Regions from separate parts of the Ensifer sp. 38_S197 genome, predicted to be linked through region 1. Evidence: predicted binding sites of a transcription regulator. Region 1 holds the regulator's gene; each other region holds the start of a gene.
What was found. The regulator PhoB, encoded in region 1, activates phosphate uptake and scavenging genes when phosphate is short. The targets are predictions, from matches to a motif close to TGTCATNNANCTGTCAT.
Positions count from the first base shown of each region.

Region 2: phnC (phosphonate ABC transporter ATP-binding protein) is a predicted target of PhoB. The motif match lies at 3,015-3,031, and genes of this name have one in related genera.
Region 3: AC1Z3V_RS27285 (LTA synthase family protein) is a predicted target of PhoB. The motif match lies at 2,174-2,190, and genes of this name have one in related genera.

Region 1 covers NZ_JBXOVZ010000002.1:1,358,031-1,363,597, forward strand. Annotated here, with positions in the region: gene pstA (phosphate ABC transporter permease PstA) at 1-482, shown strand, start outside; gene pstB (phosphate ABC transporter ATP-binding protein PstB) at 496-1,311, shown strand; gene phoU (phosphate signaling complex protein PhoU) at 1,362-2,075, shown strand; gene phoB (phosphate regulon transcriptional regulator PhoB) at 2,278-2,961, shown strand; gene AC1Z3V_RS19710 (GcrA family cell cycle regulator) at 3,030-3,551, opposite strand; gene AC1Z3V_RS19715 (aspartate aminotransferase family protein) at 3,973-5,172, shown strand; gene argF (ornithine carbamoyltransferase) at 5,276-5,567, shown strand, end outside.
Region 2 covers NZ_JBXOVZ010000001.1:2,580,385-2,585,951, reverse strand. Annotated here, with positions in the region: gene AC1Z3V_RS11820 (NAD(P)/FAD-dependent oxidoreductase) at 1-1,087, opposite strand, end outside; gene AC1Z3V_RS11815 (transporter substrate-binding domain-containing protein) at 1,159-1,986, opposite strand; gene AC1Z3V_RS11810 (hypothetical protein) at 2,120-2,428, shown strand; gene AC1Z3V_RS11805 (YciI family protein) at 2,456-2,839, shown strand; gene phnC (phosphonate ABC transporter ATP-binding protein) at 3,095-3,937, shown strand; gene phnD (phosphonate ABC transporter substrate-binding protein) at 4,024-4,929, shown strand; gene phnE (phosphonate ABC transporter, permease protein PhnE) at 5,130-5,567, shown strand, end outside.
Region 3 covers NZ_JBXOVZ010000002.1:2,940,216-2,945,782, forward strand. Annotated here, with positions in the region: gene AC1Z3V_RS27275 (hypothetical protein) at 1-188, opposite strand, end outside; gene AC1Z3V_RS27280 (NAD+ synthase) at 263-1,945, opposite strand; gene AC1Z3V_RS27285 (LTA synthase family protein) at 2,213-4,144, shown strand; gene AC1Z3V_RS27290 (DUF1003 domain-containing protein) at 4,264-4,812, shown strand; gene AC1Z3V_RS27295 (TadE/TadG family type IV pilus assembly protein) at 5,100-5,522, shown strand; gene AC1Z3V_RS27300 (TadG family pilus assembly protein) at 5,524-5,567, shown strand, end outside.

The DNA.
Region 1 (5,567 bases):
CCGTCTTCATCAACTTTGCCGGCATGCCGCGCTCGGCGGCTGTCGTCGGCGGCTTCGTGCTGACGCTGATGACGTTGCCGACGATCATCATCGCCACGCGCGCGGCCCTGAAGGCGGTTCCGCCGTCCATCCGCTCGGCGGCACTCGGTCTCGGCGCCTCGAAGATGCAGACCATCTTCCATCACGTTCTGCCGCTGGCGATGCCGGGCATTCTGACCGGTACGATCATCGGCCTTGCCCACGCGCTTGGCGAAACCGCGCCGCTGCTGTTGATCGGCATGGTCGCCTTCGTCGTCGACTATCCCGGTTCGCCGATGGAGCCGTCGACGGCGCTGCCAGTGCAGATCTACATGTGGGCCAACGAGGCCGAACGCGCCTTCGTCGAGCGCACCTCCGGCGCGATCATCATTCTTCTCATCTTCCTCGTCGTCATGAACCTTGGCGCCATTCTGTTGCGACGTCGCTTTGAGCGCCGTTGGTAGTGAGGTAATTTCTATGAACATCATGTCAGAAGCAGCAGTCGAGAAGGCCTTGGATCAGAAAATGAACACTGTGCCCTACAAGATGATCGGCAAGGATGTGTCGGTCTACTACGGCGAGAAGCGGGCGCTTTTCGACGTCAACCTCAACATCCGCGAGAATACGGTAACGGCTCTGATCGGCCCGTCCGGTTGCGGCAAGTCGACCTTCCTGCGCACGCTGAACCGTATGAACGACACCATCGAGAACTGCCGTGTCACCGGCAAGATCACGCTCGATGAGGACGACATCTACGATCCGACCATCGATGTGGTCGAGCTGCGCGCCCGCGTCGGCATGGTCTTCCAGAAGCCGAACCCGTTCCCGAAGTCGATCTACGACAACGTCGCCTACGGTCCGCGCATCCACGGGCTTGCCCGCACCAAGGCGGATTTCGACGAGATCGTCGAAACCAGCCTGCAGAAAGCCGGCCTGTTCAACGAAGTGAAGGATCGCCTGCATGAACCGGGCACCGGCCTTTCCGGTGGCCAGCAGCAGCGCCTTTGCATCGCGCGCGCCGTTGCCGTCAGCCCGGAAGTCATCCTGATGGACGAGCCCTGTTCGGCCCTCGACCCGATCGCGACGGCCAAGGTCGAGGAGCTCATCCACGAACTGCGCACGAACTTCACGATCGTCATCGTGACCCACTCGATGCAGCAGGCCGCCCGCGTGTCGCAGCGCACCGCCATGTTCCACCTCGGCAATCTCGTCGAGGAGAACGACACCGACAAGATGTTCACCAATCCGGATGACCAGCGCACCCAGGATTACATCATGGGCCGCTTCGGCTGAGGCCAATGACGGCTGCAACAGTAACTGGAAAGCGCCCGCAAGGATCGACGATCATGTCCATGCATATCATGTCCGCCTATGACGAAGAACTGAAGTACCTGACGCGCCGCATCTCGGAAATGGGCGGTCTCGCCGAGCAGATGGTCGCCGAATCCGTTCGCGCCCTGGTCAATTCCGACCTGGCTCTGGCGCAGAAGGTGATCTCGGACGACACCATCCTCGACGATGCCGAGCGCCAGATCGGCGAGAAGGCGATCGTCACGATCGCCAAGCGCCAGCCGGTCGCCGCCGACCTTCGCGAGATCATGGGGTCGATCCGCATCGCCTCCGACCTGGAGCGTGTCGGCGACCTCGGCAAGAACACCGCCAAGCGCGTGATCGCCGTCGCCGGTTCCGGCATCCCGCGCAAGCTTGCCCGCGGTCTCGAGCACCTCGCCGAGCTTGCCCTGGTGCAGCTCAAGGAAGTACTCGACGTCTATGCCTCGCGTTCGCCGGAAAAGGCCAACAGCATTCGCGAGCGGGACGAGGAGATCGATGCGATCTACACCTCGCTGTTCCGCGAGCTGCTGACCTACATGATGGAAGACCCGCGCAACATCACGCCCTGCACGCATCTTCTGTTCTGCGCCAAGAACATCGAGCGCATCGGCGACCACGCGACCAATATCGCCGAGACGATCTATTACATGGCAACGGGTGCCCAGCCGGAAGGCGAGCGTCCGAAGGATGACAATACGTCGACGTTGGGCTCGGTCAACGACTGAGCGTTAGACGCGCCGTTCGCAATGCATGCCCCGTGAATATCACCTGGTCGCGGCTCCGGTCGCGGCCCCGAATTCCTGTATCTGAAGCATGCGGCTTTCGCACTGCCTTTGAAAAACGCGGAAATGCTCCAGATTTAGAGTGTCTGAGCGCCGGCCCGGCCACTGGAGCCGCACGGCGCTCGCGGTAAGGAGACGTTACCTGATGTTGCCAAAAATCGCCGTGGTCGAAGACGAAGAGGCGCTGAGCGTCCTGTTGCGTTACAATCTGGAAGCGGAAGGCTTCGACGTCGATACGATCCTCAGGGGTGACGAGGCGGAGATCCGGCTCCAGGAACGCCTGCCCGACCTTCTGATCCTCGACTGGATGCTGCCCGGCGTCTCCGGCATCGAGCTTTGCCGTCGGCTGCGCCAGCGCCCGGAGACGGAGCGGCTGCCGATCATCATGCTGACGGCGCGCGGCGAGGAAAGCGAGCGCGTTCGCGGTCTCGCGACCGGTGCCGACGACTACGTGGTTAAACCCTTCTCGACGCCGGAACTGATGGCTCGCGTCAAGGCGATGCTTCGCCGGGCGAAGCCCGAAGTGCTCTCGACGCTGCTGCGCTGCGGCGACATCGAGCTTGACAGGGAAACCCATCGCGTTCATCGCCGCAGCCGCGAGGTTCGCCTGGGACCGACGGAATTCCGCCTGCTCGAGTTCCTGATGTCCTCTCCGGGCCGGGTCTTCTCGCGCTCGCAGTTGCTGGATGGCGTCTGGGGTCACGACATCTATGTCGACGAAAGGACCGTCGACGTGCATGTCGGCCGCCTGCGCAAGGCGTTGAACTTCTCGACCATGCCGGACGTCATTCGCACGGTCCGCGGCGCCGGCTACTCGCTCGAAAGCTGAGAGGGGCCAACGACAGGCAATTAAAAAGGGGCCGATCAGCCCCTTTTCTTTTGTTCCTGTGCGGAGCTTCAGCGCATCCGCCGACGCTCGGCCGACGGCTGGTAGGCAAGCCGTGCATGGAAGTTGCAATAGGGCGAGGACTCCGGCGAGTCATTGCCGCAGAAGTGGAATTCTTCCTTCAGCGGATCGCCGATCGGCCACTTGCAGGTGCGTTCGGTGAGCTGGGTCAGCTCAAGGCGGCGCGACATCGGCACGACCACGTCCGTGCTGATGCTGAAGTTCTGCTCGGCCACGAGATCGACTTCGATCTCTTCCTTGAGAACGGTGGCGCCGGACGGACGGGCAACGGTGCGGGTCGAAACGCGCGAGGCGTAGTTCGGAGCGCGCGGGGCCGAGGTCGGCCGCTTCGGGCGGGCCGCCGCCGTGGCGCTGCCGCCAGCCTTGGCGCGTCCGGGAAGGCTCAGGCGGTGAACCTTGCCGATGACAGCGTTACGGCTGACGCCGCCGAGCTGCGCCGCGATCTGGCTTGCGCTCAGGCCCTCGGACCAAAGCTTCTTCAGTTTCTCCACCCGCTCGTCAGTCCAGTTCATCTCTGCACTCTCCGTTCTCAGCGTTGGGGATGGCAGAATCCCTCACCGCACCCCGGCTGAACCCCGAGGTTGCAAACGCGATAACTCTTTTGGTGACTAGGTCCGCCGCATGCGTCTAGTAATTGAATGTTAACGTACTGACCGCTGGACTCCGTGGCAAGAGTCCGGGGAATCACGCCGAATCGAATTCGTAGTTTTCCCCAACTTGCTCGATCAGCGTTGCATTTTTGCAAGCCCTTCCGGCCGATTTTTTCGTCGCAGGGAAACGGGTCTCGCCATCGCGCTGCAAGGCTTGGTTTTGTTGACATTGCGGTGCGAAATGGGAATAGTGCCTGCGCCGCCGAAAGGCGGCATTTTTGATTTTTATCGGGCCGCATGAAGCTGCGGTACCGATGCCGATTGGAGTGAAGGAGAGCCTCGCATGACTGCAACCACGCCGCTTTACGATACCTACATGCGCGCGCCGTTGCGTTTCGAGCGAGGAGAGGGCGTCTGGTTGATCGCCGAAGACGGCTCGCGTTACCTCGATTTCGCCGCCGGCGTTGCCGTGAACTCGCTCGGCCACGCGCATCCGCATCTCGTCGAGGCGCTGAAGGCGCAGGCCGAGAAGGTCTGGCACCTTTCCAACCTTTACGAAGTTCCGGGGCAGGAAAGCCTTGGCCGCCGCCTGGCTGCCGTCACTTTCGCCGATCGGGTCTTCTTTACCAATTCCGGTGCGGAAGCGCTGGAATGCGCGATCAAGACGGCGCGGCGCTATCACTTCGCCAAGGGCCAGCCGGAGAAGTTTCACGTCATCACCTTCGAGGGCGCCTTCCACGGCCGCACGATCGCGACGATCGCCGCCGGGGGCCAGCAGAAGTACATCGAAGGTTTCGGACCAAAGGCCCCGGGCTTCTATCAGGTTCCGTTCGGCGACCTCGCGGCCGTCAAGAATGCGATCACCGAAGAGACCGCCGCGATCCTGATCGAGCCGATCCAGGGCGAGGGCGGCATTCGCCCGGCGACGAAGGAATTCCTGCAGGAACTGCGCGCGCTCTGCGACGAGTTCGGCCTGCTCCTGATCCTCGACGAGGTCCAGACCGGCGTCGGCCGTACCGGCAAGCTCTTCGCCCATGAATGGGCGGGCATCCGCCCGGATATCATGGCCGTTGCGAAGGGCATCGGCGGCGGCTTCCCGCTCGGTGCTTGCCTGGCGACGGAAGAGGCGGCGGCCGGCATGGTGGCGGGCACGCATGGCTCCACCTATGGCGGCAACCCTCTGGCGATGGCCGTCGGCAACGCCGTGCTTGACGTCATCCTCGCTGACGGCTTCCTCGCCCATGTGCGCGATGTGGCGCTCGTCTTCCGCCAGGGACTCGCCTCGCTGAAAGACCGCTACCCGGACGTCATCGAGGACATCCGCGGCGACGGCCTGATGCTGGGCATCAAGGTAAAGGGCCCCTCGGCCGATCTTTTGAAGGAAATCCGCGCCGAGAAGCTCCTGGCCGTGCCGGCGGGCGACAATGTGCTGCGCTTGCTGCCGCCGCTGACGGTGACGGCGGAGGAAGCGCGCGAGGGCCTTGCGCGCATCGAGCGCGCTGCCGAAGCAGTTCGGAAGGCCGGCGGCAACGCCGCTGCTTAACGGATAGGACCGACGCCGACACAGGGTGTTAGAATGACCCTCGTGCGTTCACGCGGAATGCGGGCGCACCACGGATCGATTTTTCAGACAGGAACCGAGTACGATGGCAGGCACCAGACATTTTCTCGATCTTTCGGCCGTGACGGCCGCCGATCTCCGGACGATCATCGACGACGCCCGCGTCCGAAAGGCGGCGACCAAGGCCGGAACCGCCGAGAAGCCGCTCGCCGGCAAGATGCTGGCGATGATCTTCGAAAAGCCGTCCACCCGCACACGCGTGTCCTTCGACGTCGGCATGCGTCAGCTCGGCGGCGAAACCCTGTTCCTGTCGGGCACGGAGATGCAGCTCGGTCGCGCCGAGACCATCGGCGATACGGCCAAGGTCCTGTCGCGCT
Region 2 (5,567 bases), on a different contig from region 1:
CAAAGGCGGTGCAATGCCAGACCCCCGGCCGCATCTCGCCGATCTGGGGCATCAGGTGGCGGGCATAGGACATCAGCCCCGACCAGGCGAGTTCGGTCTTGAGCTCTTTCAGCTGCGGATAGGTGCCGGTCATCTCGCGGCGCAATTCGGCGGCCAGCGCCGCGGGCGACGCCGCCCGCGTGGTGATCCGTCCGCCCCAGAGCAGCCGCTTGCCGCCATCCACCAGCCGGTAATAGTCGCCGGCGCGGCGGTTGTCGCCGATCGCGTCGCTGGTGGCGATGGCCGAGCGAATCAGATCCGGCGCCGCCTCGCTCAGCATCACGTAAGTTGCGATCGGCAGGAAGGCGCGCTTCAGCCGGCCGTTGAGCGGTCCGGTGTAGCCACCGGTGGTGAAAACGACCTGGCGTGCCTTGACGCGACCACGGGCTGTCGACACCGTCTTTTCGGCACCGTCGAGCAGGCTTGCCGTTGCCGCCGAGCCCTCGTAGATCTGCCCGCCCAGCCGCTCGATCTCGTCCGCAACGGCGCGAAGGTAGTTCAGCGGATGCATGTGGAAGGAGCGGCTGTCGCGCAAGGCGTGAAAATAGCGTTTTGACTTCAATACGGAGCGGACACGCTCGGTGTCGAAATACTCCAGTTCGTATCCGTAGTTTTGGCGCATCGCATCGGCATGTGCCTTCAAGCTGCCGCCGTCGTCATAGCGTAGCACGCTGGTGATGCCGGGCTGCGCATGGGCGCTGTCGATCTTCAGTGCCGCAATCGTTTCGCGAACGAAATCTACGCCTTCGATCGACAGCCGATGGATCTGCCGTGCACCTTCGGTACCGGCCATTCGCGCGATATTCTCGCCACCGGTCGCAAACCCCGGGCTGACAAAGCCGCCATTTCGACCGGAAGCCCCGAAGCCGACACTTTCGGCTTCGAGCACGACGACCGATTGCCCGGCGCGTGCAAGCTGAAGCGCCGTTGTCAGACCAGCGAGCCCGCCGCCGACGACGACCGTGTCACATTCGATGGTTTCCGAAAGGACTGGTCTGACCTTCCGGTCGACCATCGTCTTTTTGTAATAGGTATCCGGATAGGACATATTCTCTCGCCCCGCAGACAGCGATTAAGGGTTGCGGGCGGCATGGCTGCCGCCTCGCAGACTTGTCGAGGTCAATCGGCGCTGTAGTCCTTGCCGTACCACTTGGTGGTAAAGCTCGCGAGCGTGCCGTCCTTCTTCATCTCCGCAATGACGTCGCCGATCTTTTTCGTCCACTCCGGATCGGTCTTTTCCGCAATCACGACGAGCGGCTCCTTGAACGCGTATTCGCCTTCAAGCACCTTGAGCGGATAACCGTTCTTGATGGCGTTGAGCGCCGTCTGTTCCGGCGCGATGACGGCATCGAGGCGCACGCCATTGCCGAGGCGCAGGTCGTCGAAGGGAAGCATGGAGTCGGCGAAGGTGCGGATCTCGCCCGGTTCCAGCTTGTATTCGATCGGCGGCAGCCCCGGAGCATCGATTTCCAACTGCCGGCGAATGAAATCTTCCGATGTCGTGGCGGTTTCAACGCCGACGACCTTGCCGTTCAGGTCGGCAACCGACTTCGCCTCGCTGTCCTTGTGAATGACGTAGACATAGGGGCTGTAGTAATAGATGCCGGCAAAATCGATGACCTGGGCGCGCGCCTTGGTGGGGGTGACGGAGCCAACGCCGACGTCATAACGTCCCTGCCAGCGGCCGCCGGTCAACGTGGCCCAGTCCGGCGTCTCGAAGCTGACCTCGACGCCGAGGCGCTTGCCGATCTCGCGGGAGACGTCAATGTCGAAGCCGACCAGTTGGTTGCTGTCGTCGAGATAGCTCTGCGGCGGCCACCCGCTGTTGGTGGCAACCACCATGGCCTTCTTGCTCATGACCCGGTCGAGCGTCTCGCCCGCTTGTGCGGCGGTGGCAAGTGCCAGCGCGGCAGCACCGACGGCGAGCTTTAGAACCAGTTTCCTCACGCGATCCTCCTGTTTGAACGTCAGCAATGGGTTCCCGTCTATGTAAGATGTCTGACAACATAAATTAGAAAGATCGATAAAGATGAGTCAAGGGTCGAAGCACGCACACTCCATGAAACGAAGTGATGGGACCATGCGTCTGCGTGATGAATGCGCCAACGAAGCGCGTTCCAGCACAGAAGGCGCAATCATTCCCGCAAGACGTGCTGGTACTTGGGACGTCTGCGACTTCGGACACGGGCGCGCAGGCCGCGGTTCGACGCGCTCGCGCGGTCTGATCTGGTCTGGTCTAGTGGCGGGCAAGCCGCGACACGCGGCGAACTCAAGCGTCGCTCCCCGGATCGCGGCGCAAGCCTGCCGTTGGGCCGCAGCGTTCCTGGGGCTGATTTCGAGCAATCGCAAAGCCATCGCCGAGCCGATTGAAGCCTTCGGCGAAACCTGACAGGAATACGTGCGGGAGGACGGTCCAATGTATTACGCGATCTTGGCTTATCATACGGCAGGCGTGGTCGAATCGTGGAGCAAGGAGGAGGACGCGGCCTTGATGTCCGACCTACTCCAGGTTCACGATCGCTTCGTTCAACAGAAATCCTTTGGCCCGGCGGCGCGGCTCGGCCCCGTGGAAGGCGCGGTGACGCTGAGGGGCAAGGGCGAAGGTATCGTCACCGACGGCCCCTTCGCCGAAACCAAGGAGCAGCTTCTGGGCCTTTACGTCGTGGACTTCCCGACACTCGAGGCAGCCATCGCGGCAGCACAAGAGTTGCGACGCAGCAATCCCACGGCGATCTACGAGATCCGGCCGATTGCGCTCTATATTCCCGGGACGACCTTGGAACCTGGCCCAAAGAGCTAGGATCAAGCAGCGATATTGCACCATGACCGGATCGGGCGACCGCCCTCGATCCGCTCCAAATCAACCTGGCAATCCCGTCGGAGGTGACCGATCGCGCACCTGCCGGCGCGATGCCGTTCACATTTGATTAACCGAGCCCGCGCAGGTGTGAACTGTAACAGAACTTACAACAAACTGACATTTCGCTTTCATGAAGCGCCGATATGGCAGGTGTCATACCGATGACCGGTCTCCCCGAAAGAGGACCTGCTAGAAATGTTTCAGTTGAAGAGTGTAACCCGCCAATTCGGCAAGAAGACAGCCGTGAGTTCGGTTACCTTCGACATCCCGCAAGGGCAGATGGTCGGCGTGATCGGCCGTTCGGGTGCCGGCAAGTCGACGCTGCTGCGCATGATCAATCGTCTTGTCGATTTGTCCTCGGGCTCGATCGTCTATGACGGTACCGAGGTCTCGTCGCTACGCGGTGCTGCTCTTCGCAACTGGCAGCGCGACTGCGCGATGATCTTCCAGCAGTTCAACCTGGTGCCGCGCCTCGACGTGCTCACCAACGTGCTGCTCGGCCGCCTCAATCACCGCTCGACGGTCTTGAGCATCCTCAACATGTTCACCCGCGAAGAACGCATCATGGCGATCGGCGCGCTCGAGCGCCTTGGGATCGAGCAAACCGCGCTTCAGCCCGCAGGCACGCTCTCTGGCGGCCAGCAGCAGCGCGTCGCAATCGCCCGTGCTCTGATGCAGCAGCCGAAGGTGCTGCTCGCCGACGAGCCGATCGCCTCGCTCGATCCGCTGAACGCCAAGATCGTCATGGATGCGCTTCGCGACATCAACGAGCGCGACGGCATCACGGTCATCACCAACCTTCACACACTCGACACCGCGCGCAACTATTGCGAACGCATCATCGGCATGGCGCACGGCCGCGTCGTCTTCGACGGCCAGCCCAAGGATCTGACTGCGGCAGCGGTTGCCGAGATCTATGGCGCCGATACGGGCATCGAGGAATCGATGACCTCCACCAGCATCAACATTCCCGCGGCCGAACCGCAGGAAGAAACGGCATCGGCCGGCCTCAAGCCGCTGGCACTGGTCGGCATCTGACGCCCGCCAGGATCGAAAGCCCGCGTCAAGGGCACCTCTTTGAAACCGAATAGGATCCGGCCGAGCCGGACACACGGGAGAACCTTATGCTGAAGAAAGCTCTTCTGGGCGCCGTCGCGCTCCTCGCCCTCGTCGGCCACGCTCAGGCTGAAGACCTCAAGGAATTCCGCATCGGCATCCTCGGCGGCGAGAACGAAGCCGACCGCCTGCGCAACTTCCAGTGCCTCGTCGACAAGCTGCCGGCCGCCATCGGCGTCGAGAAGGTCTCGCTGTTCCCTGCCGCCGACTATGACGGCGTTATCCAGGGCCTGCTCGGCGGCACGCTCGACTACGCCGAACTCGGCGCTTCCGGCTACGCCAAGATCTACCTCGCCAAGGCTGACGCCGTCGAGCCGATCCTGACGACCGTCCAGACCGACGGTTCGACCGGCTACCACTCGATCATGGTCGCCCGCAAGGATTCCGGCATCACCAAGCTCGAAGACCTGAAGGGCAAGAAGCTCGGCTTCGCCGATCCGGACTCCACCTCGGGTTACCTCGTTCCGCTCGTCACCCTGCCGGAAGCAATCGGCGCGCCGGTCAAGGAATTCTTCGGTGAGACCGGCTTCGGCGGCGGTCACGAAAACCTCGTTCTCGAAGTCGTCAAGGGCACCTTCGATGCCGGCACGACCTTCGGCTCGGGCGTTGGCGAATTCAAGGACGGCTACACCTCCGGCAACCTGCGCAAGATGGTCGACAAGGGTATCCTCGACATGAACGACCTCGTCGAGCTCTGGAAGTCGCCGCTGGTCCCGAACGGCCCGATTGTTGTCCGCACCTCGATGAATGACGACATGAAGGCAAAGTTCAAGCAGTTCATGATGGACCTGCCGAAGACCGACGCTTCTTGCTTCTCGGCCATCCAGGGCGGTGATTTCACCGGCTACACGGAAGTCAACTCCGACTTCTACAAGCCGATCATCGACGCCCGCAAGGCGACGATCGGCGGCTGATAGACCGCACCTCCCGGGAACGCTGGCCGCCCAAACGGCCAGCGTTTCACTGTTTGAAGGGGTGTCCGGCACCTGTCCCGACTGCATGTCTCGCGCCGCACTGCTGAGCATGTCCATCGCTTGTTCACGCATTTCCCGACGGAAAGCCGCTTCGCACTTTCCAGGAAATGCCAAAGAGGCCGGTGTAAGCCGGAATGATCATGGCAACTTCCCTGCTCCCGCGGCATCTGAGCGACAACGGCGCCATCATCGAGCGCCATTGGCAGGAACTCAGTTCCCGCCGCCGTCTCTATTCCTGGCTCGGATTCGGCCTTCTCTTCCTGACGCTCTCGGGTTCGCTCTGGTTCGCCAACGATTCCAACGCCGGCAAGTTCTTCGATCGCCTGCCGCATTTCTTCGACTTCGTCGGCGATCTCGCACCGCGTGACGGCCTGGAAATATTCCGCGCCATGTTCGACCTGCCCTCGCCCTATGACGACGGCAGCTTCAAGTACAACTACCCCGAAGGCCGGCTGTACCTGGCCGACAGTTTCTACATCCCCGAATATGTCCACAAGATGCTGGAGACCGTGAACATCGCGATCTTCTCGACCGTCATCGGCACGGCGCTCGGCTTCGTGCTCTGCTTCCTTGCCGCG
Region 3 (5,567 bases), 1.6 Mb from region 1:
TGCTCCCGCCAGCTTGAGACGAGGCCCCGGGCCAACAGCAGCAGGATGCAGACGAAGGCAACGTCGACGATGACGGCGCTGCCGGTTGCAAGGCCATGGATGCCGAAGACCGCCGGTGTCGCGAAATAGCCGATCTGTGCCGAAAGCTGCCCGGCAGCGGAAACGTCGCTCAACGACCACAGCCGCATCAGCCGGATCTCCTCGTCCGTGAACTCGGGACCGCCGTGCTGCCGTCCCGCCCTTCGCCGAAGGCGCTCACCGTCTATCCCCGGTCGCGGAAGCGGTTGGTGATCGGGTAGCGGCGGTCGCGGCCAAAATTCTTCTTGGTGATCTTGACGCCCGGCGCCGACTGCCGCCGCTTGTATTCGGCGATGTAGAGCAGGTGTTCGACCCGGTGAACCGTCGCTTCGTCATGGCCACGGGCCACGATCTCGTCGGTACCCATCTCCTTTTCGACCAGGCATTCGAGAATATCGTCGAGCACCGGATAGGGCGGCAGCGAATCCTGGTCCGTCTGGTTGGGGCGAAGCTCTGCCGACGGCGCCTTGTCGATGATGTTCTCAGGAATGACGATGCCCGACGGACCCAGCGCGCCCGGCGGAACCGTCGTGTTGCGCCAGCTCGACAGCGCATAGACCTGCATCTTGTAGAGGTCCTTGATCGGATTGAAGCCGCCATTCATGTCGCCATAGAGCGTGGCATAGCCGACCGACATTTCCGACTTGTTGCCCGTCGTCACCACCATCGAGCCGAACTTGTTGGAGATCGCCATCAGGATCGTGCCGCGCGTGCGGCTCTGGAGGTTCTCCTCGGTAATGCCGGATTCGGTTCCCTCGAACATGTCGGAGAGTGCGCTCAGGAAGCCTTCGACCGGTTCTGAGATCGGTACGATGTCGTAGCGGCAGCCGAGCGCCGCGGCGCAATCCTTGGCGTCCTTCAGTGATTCCTGCGAGGTGTAGCGATAGGGCAGCATGACGGTGCGCACCCGCTCTTCGCCGAGCGCATCGACCGCCAGTGCGGCGCAGATCGCCGAATCGATGCCGCCGGAAAGACCGAGCACGACATTCTTGAAGCCGTTCTTGTTGACGTAGTCACGGAAGCCGAGCATGCAGGCGCGGTAGTCCGCCTCCTCCCGCTCCGGCAGGCGGGACTTCAGCCCGCTGTCGCAGTGCCAGCCGTTTTCGCCCTTCTTCCACTCGACGATGCTGATCGCCTCTTCGAACTGGCTCATCTGGAAGGCCAGCGACTTGTCGGAATTGAAGGCGAAGCTCGCGCCGTCGAACACCAGTTCGTCCTGGCCGCCGAGCTGGTTGGCATAGATCATCGGCAGGCCGGTCTCGATCACCTGCTTCAGCACCACCTGATGCCGCACGTCCACCTTGCCGCGATAATAGGGCGAGCCGTTCGGCGACAGCAGGATTTCCGCGCCGCTTTCGGCCAGCGTCTCGCAAACGCCGAGATCGCCCCAGATGTCCTCGCAGATCGGAATGCCGATGCGCACGCCGCGGAAATTCACCGGACCCGGCATCTCGCCCTGGTCGAAGACGCGCTTTTCATCGAACTCGCCATAGTTCGGCAGATCGACCTTGTCGCGGACCGCGATGACCTTGCCGTCGTCGAGCACTGCCACCGAATTGTGCCGCCCGATCTTGGTTTGCCGCGGGAAGCCGATGATGACGCCCGGACCGCCGTCGACCGTCTCGGCCGCCAGCTTTTCGATCGCCTGGTAGCAGGCCTTCAGGAAGGCTGGCTTCAACACCAGATCTTCCGGCGGATAGCCGGAGATGAACAGCTCCGTCAGAAGCAGGAGATCGGCGCCCTGGCGCGCTGCATCAGCGCGCGCCTCACGGGCCTTGGCCAGGTTTCCGGCAATGTCACCCACCGTCGGATTGAGCTGGGCGACTGCGATGCGGAGGAGCGAGGGAGCGGTCTTGTGAGCGGTCATGAGCGGGCCTGTCGATCTCTTCTGAGCGATTGCATCTGGCTTTCGCAGTGTTCTTTAGCGCAATCCGCGGGAAAATACCCACAGGCAATCGCCGCTAGACGAAAAAATCCGAAAAATTCTGTCTTTCCCGGTTCTTATCGGGGGTAGTTGCAGCACCGTCACGCGGCGGAAAGCTGTTCCCAACTCCCGTTAAGAAACCATTCATCCCCTGTTCAAAATGACGAGCGTATGACAGTTACACGACACATTTGTGAATTGGAGAATATATTGGCCAGTATCGATTCCGCGGTCGCGAGAGGCTCGCGCGTCTATGTCGATAGACCCGGCTTCACCGCGCGGCACGCCAAGACGCTCGCGGGCGCCCGCAGCGCATTGTTCTCCCTTTTCTTCGCATCTGCTCTCGTGTTCGTCGTCGAACTGGTCGTGCGCCAGTCGATGTCCGATACCGTCGCCTATTTCCTCGACCCCACACGTCCGGCCTTGACGACGGTCGGTGCCTTCTTCCTCGTCCTGCTCACCATCGACGGCATTTTCGGCCGCGAGCACAAGTCGGCCGTGGTGATGGCGCCGCTTGCCATCATACCGGCCGTCATCTGCCAGCAGAAGCAGGTCTTCCTGTCCGACCCGCTCTATCCGACAGATTTCCTGTTCGGCCGCCAGATCATGGAATTGATGCCGGTGCTGGTGAAGGACCGGCCCTGGACCGCCGTCGGCATCGCCGTCGGCCTCGTCGCCGGGGTCATCGCAATCGCGCTCTTGCTGCGTTTTGCCTGGCGGACCTTCCCCAAGCTGACGACGCGCGAGCGCGTGGCTCGGCTCGCCTTCGCGCTGCCGCTGCTCGTCGCCTTCTGGAACATCATGGATTACAACCAGTTCTCCTGGATCCGTGACCGCCTGAAGGTCATCCCCATCATGTGGGACCAGACCGAGAACTATAAGCACAACGGCTTCGCACTCGCCTTCGCCATCAATCTGCCGATGGCCAATGTCAGTGCGCCCGCCGGCTACATGGCCGATGCCATCGATCGCATTCCGGTGAAGCCGCTTCCGGCCGGCACCTCGCACCGCGGCAAGCCCGACGTCATCGTGCTGATGAGCGAGTCCTTCTGGGATCCGACCCGCCTGCCGAACGTCAAGCTCTCACCCGATCCGATGCCGACGATCCGCGAGATGCAGTCGGGCAATGTCTTCTCGCCGGAATTCGGTGGCATGACCGCCAATGTCGAGTTCGAGGCGCTGACCGGCTTCTCCAACGCCTTCCTGCCCTATGGCAGCATTCCGTACCAGCAGTACATCCGCAACCCGATCCCGTCGCTTGCCACCTTCTTCCGTGGCGAAGGCTACGTCTCGCGCGCCATCCACCCCTTCCAGAGCTGGTTCTGGAACCGCACCGCCGTCTACAAGGCCTTCGGCTTCGACACCTTCAAGTCGGAGGAGAACATGCCGCCGATGCAGAAACGCGGCATCTTCGCCTCGGACGAGTCACTGACCAACGAGATCATCCGCCAGGCCGATGCGATGGACGATCCGTTCTTCTTCTTCACCGTCACGCTCCAGGGCCATGGTCCCTATGAGGCGAACCGCTACGCGAAGAACACCATCAAGATCGAAGGCGACCTACCGGAAAGCGACCGCCAGGTGCTCGCCACCTATTCGCAAGGGATTAAGGAAGCCGACGACAGCCTGAAGAAGCTGATGGACTGGGCGAAGAAGCGCGATCGCGAAACGATCATCGTGCTCTTCGGCGACCACCTGCCGCCGCTGAACACCGTCTATACCAATACCGGCTTCATGAAGGGCATCACCGCGGAGCGCAAAGGTTCCAAGGACCAGATGAAGGCGCAGCATGAAACGCCGCTGGTCGTCTGGTCGAACAAGACCGGACCGAAGAAGAATGTCGGCACCATCAGCCCGGCCCTCCTCTCCTACACGATCCTCAAGCAATCCGGCTACGAGCACCCCTACTACACCGGGTTCCTCGGCAAGGTTCACGACCAGTTCCGCGTCGTCGACCGCTACATGCTGATCCGCAAGAACGGCAAGGAAGTCGCCGAGTGGTCGCGCCAGCCGAAGGTGCCCGCTTTGCTGCGCGACTATCGCTTCCTGCAGCACGACATGATGTTCGGAAAACGCTTCTCGACCGACCGGTTCTTCAAGTCCCACGCCGAGCTCTTCGCCGGCGCGGCTGAAACCCACTGATCCATGAGAGCCCGACCGGCTGAATCCGCTCCGGCTCTCCGCATTTTTTCCGACCCCGCCTGATTTTCCTTGCGGCCCCTGCGCTCTAGATTGGCTTCCGGCCAACACCGGAGATCGCCATGCCGCACTTCAACGAAATATCAAAACAGCTTTTCGGCAAGCCGCTGAACGAGCTTGGCGAAATCGAACGTCGCATTCTTGCGCACGCCCGCGATCGGCGCACCCTTGCCACCGATTCGCATGCCGCCTTTACGGCTGGGCTTTCCTTCGGCGACAGGCTTGCCGATAGCATCGCCCGCGTCGGCGGTTCGTGGAGCTTCATCATCGGCTTCTGCGGCTTCCTCGTCTGCTGGGTCCTCGTGAACTCCGTGCTGCTCATCACCGGTGCGTTCGACCCCTACCCCTACATCTTCCTCAACCTGGTGCTTTCCATGCTTGCCGCGCTGCAGGCGCCGGTCATCATGATGTCGCAAAACCGCCAGGCCGAACGCGACCGCTTCGCCGCATCCAAGGACTATGAGGTCAATCTGAAAGCGGAAGTCGAACTGATCGCCCTGCACCACAAGGTCGACGACGTGTTGCTGCGCGAGATTTCGGAACTGCGCGCCGACGTCGCAACCCTCAACCGACAGCTCGAACAATACCGTTCAGCACCCGGCCAGGATTGAACGCACCCGACACGCATGATCCGCTCCCTGGCGCGAGGCGAAATACGGCCCGGCGGATCAGTTTCGTTGCCATCTGCCCATCGGCCATCCGTCTGCTTCGGGCCGGTAAACCGCGCTAATTTTCATAAACACTAATTCAACTGAAAATATATTTTTTGCAACATTCGCGAAATATGCGCGGATTTAACAACTTATCGGGGTATGAAAAAATTAACGTTTGAGGGGCATCGTACGGGTGCAGGGACATTCGAAAAAATACAGCAACGTGGGTACGCGGAGATGCTGCAATGTCCAACTTCAAGCGCCTTCTAGGCGGCCGAGACGGCGCCGCTGCAATCGAATTTGCAATCATAGCGCCGCTCTTCTTCCTTTGCGTGCTGACCTTGATCGCCTACGGCATTTATCTCAGCACAGCCCATTCCATACAGCAGATCGCCGCCGATGCCGCGCGCACAGCCATCGCTGGACTGTCGGAAAGTGAACGTGAACGCCTCGCGACCGACTATATCCAGCGCACGACCATGGACCAGGCCTTCATCAAATCCTCTCGCATGGTCGTGACCGTCAAGGACGACGCCAACAACACCAACCAGTTCACCGTTCGGATCAAGTACGACGCCGCCGACCTGCCGATTTTTAATCTTTTCACATTCGCGATGCCGAGCAGCCAGATCGAGCGCTTTGCAACCATTCGCGTGGGAGGGGTCTGACATGTCGTGGAATTCAACGCGACTGCGCAGGCTGCTCCGATCACC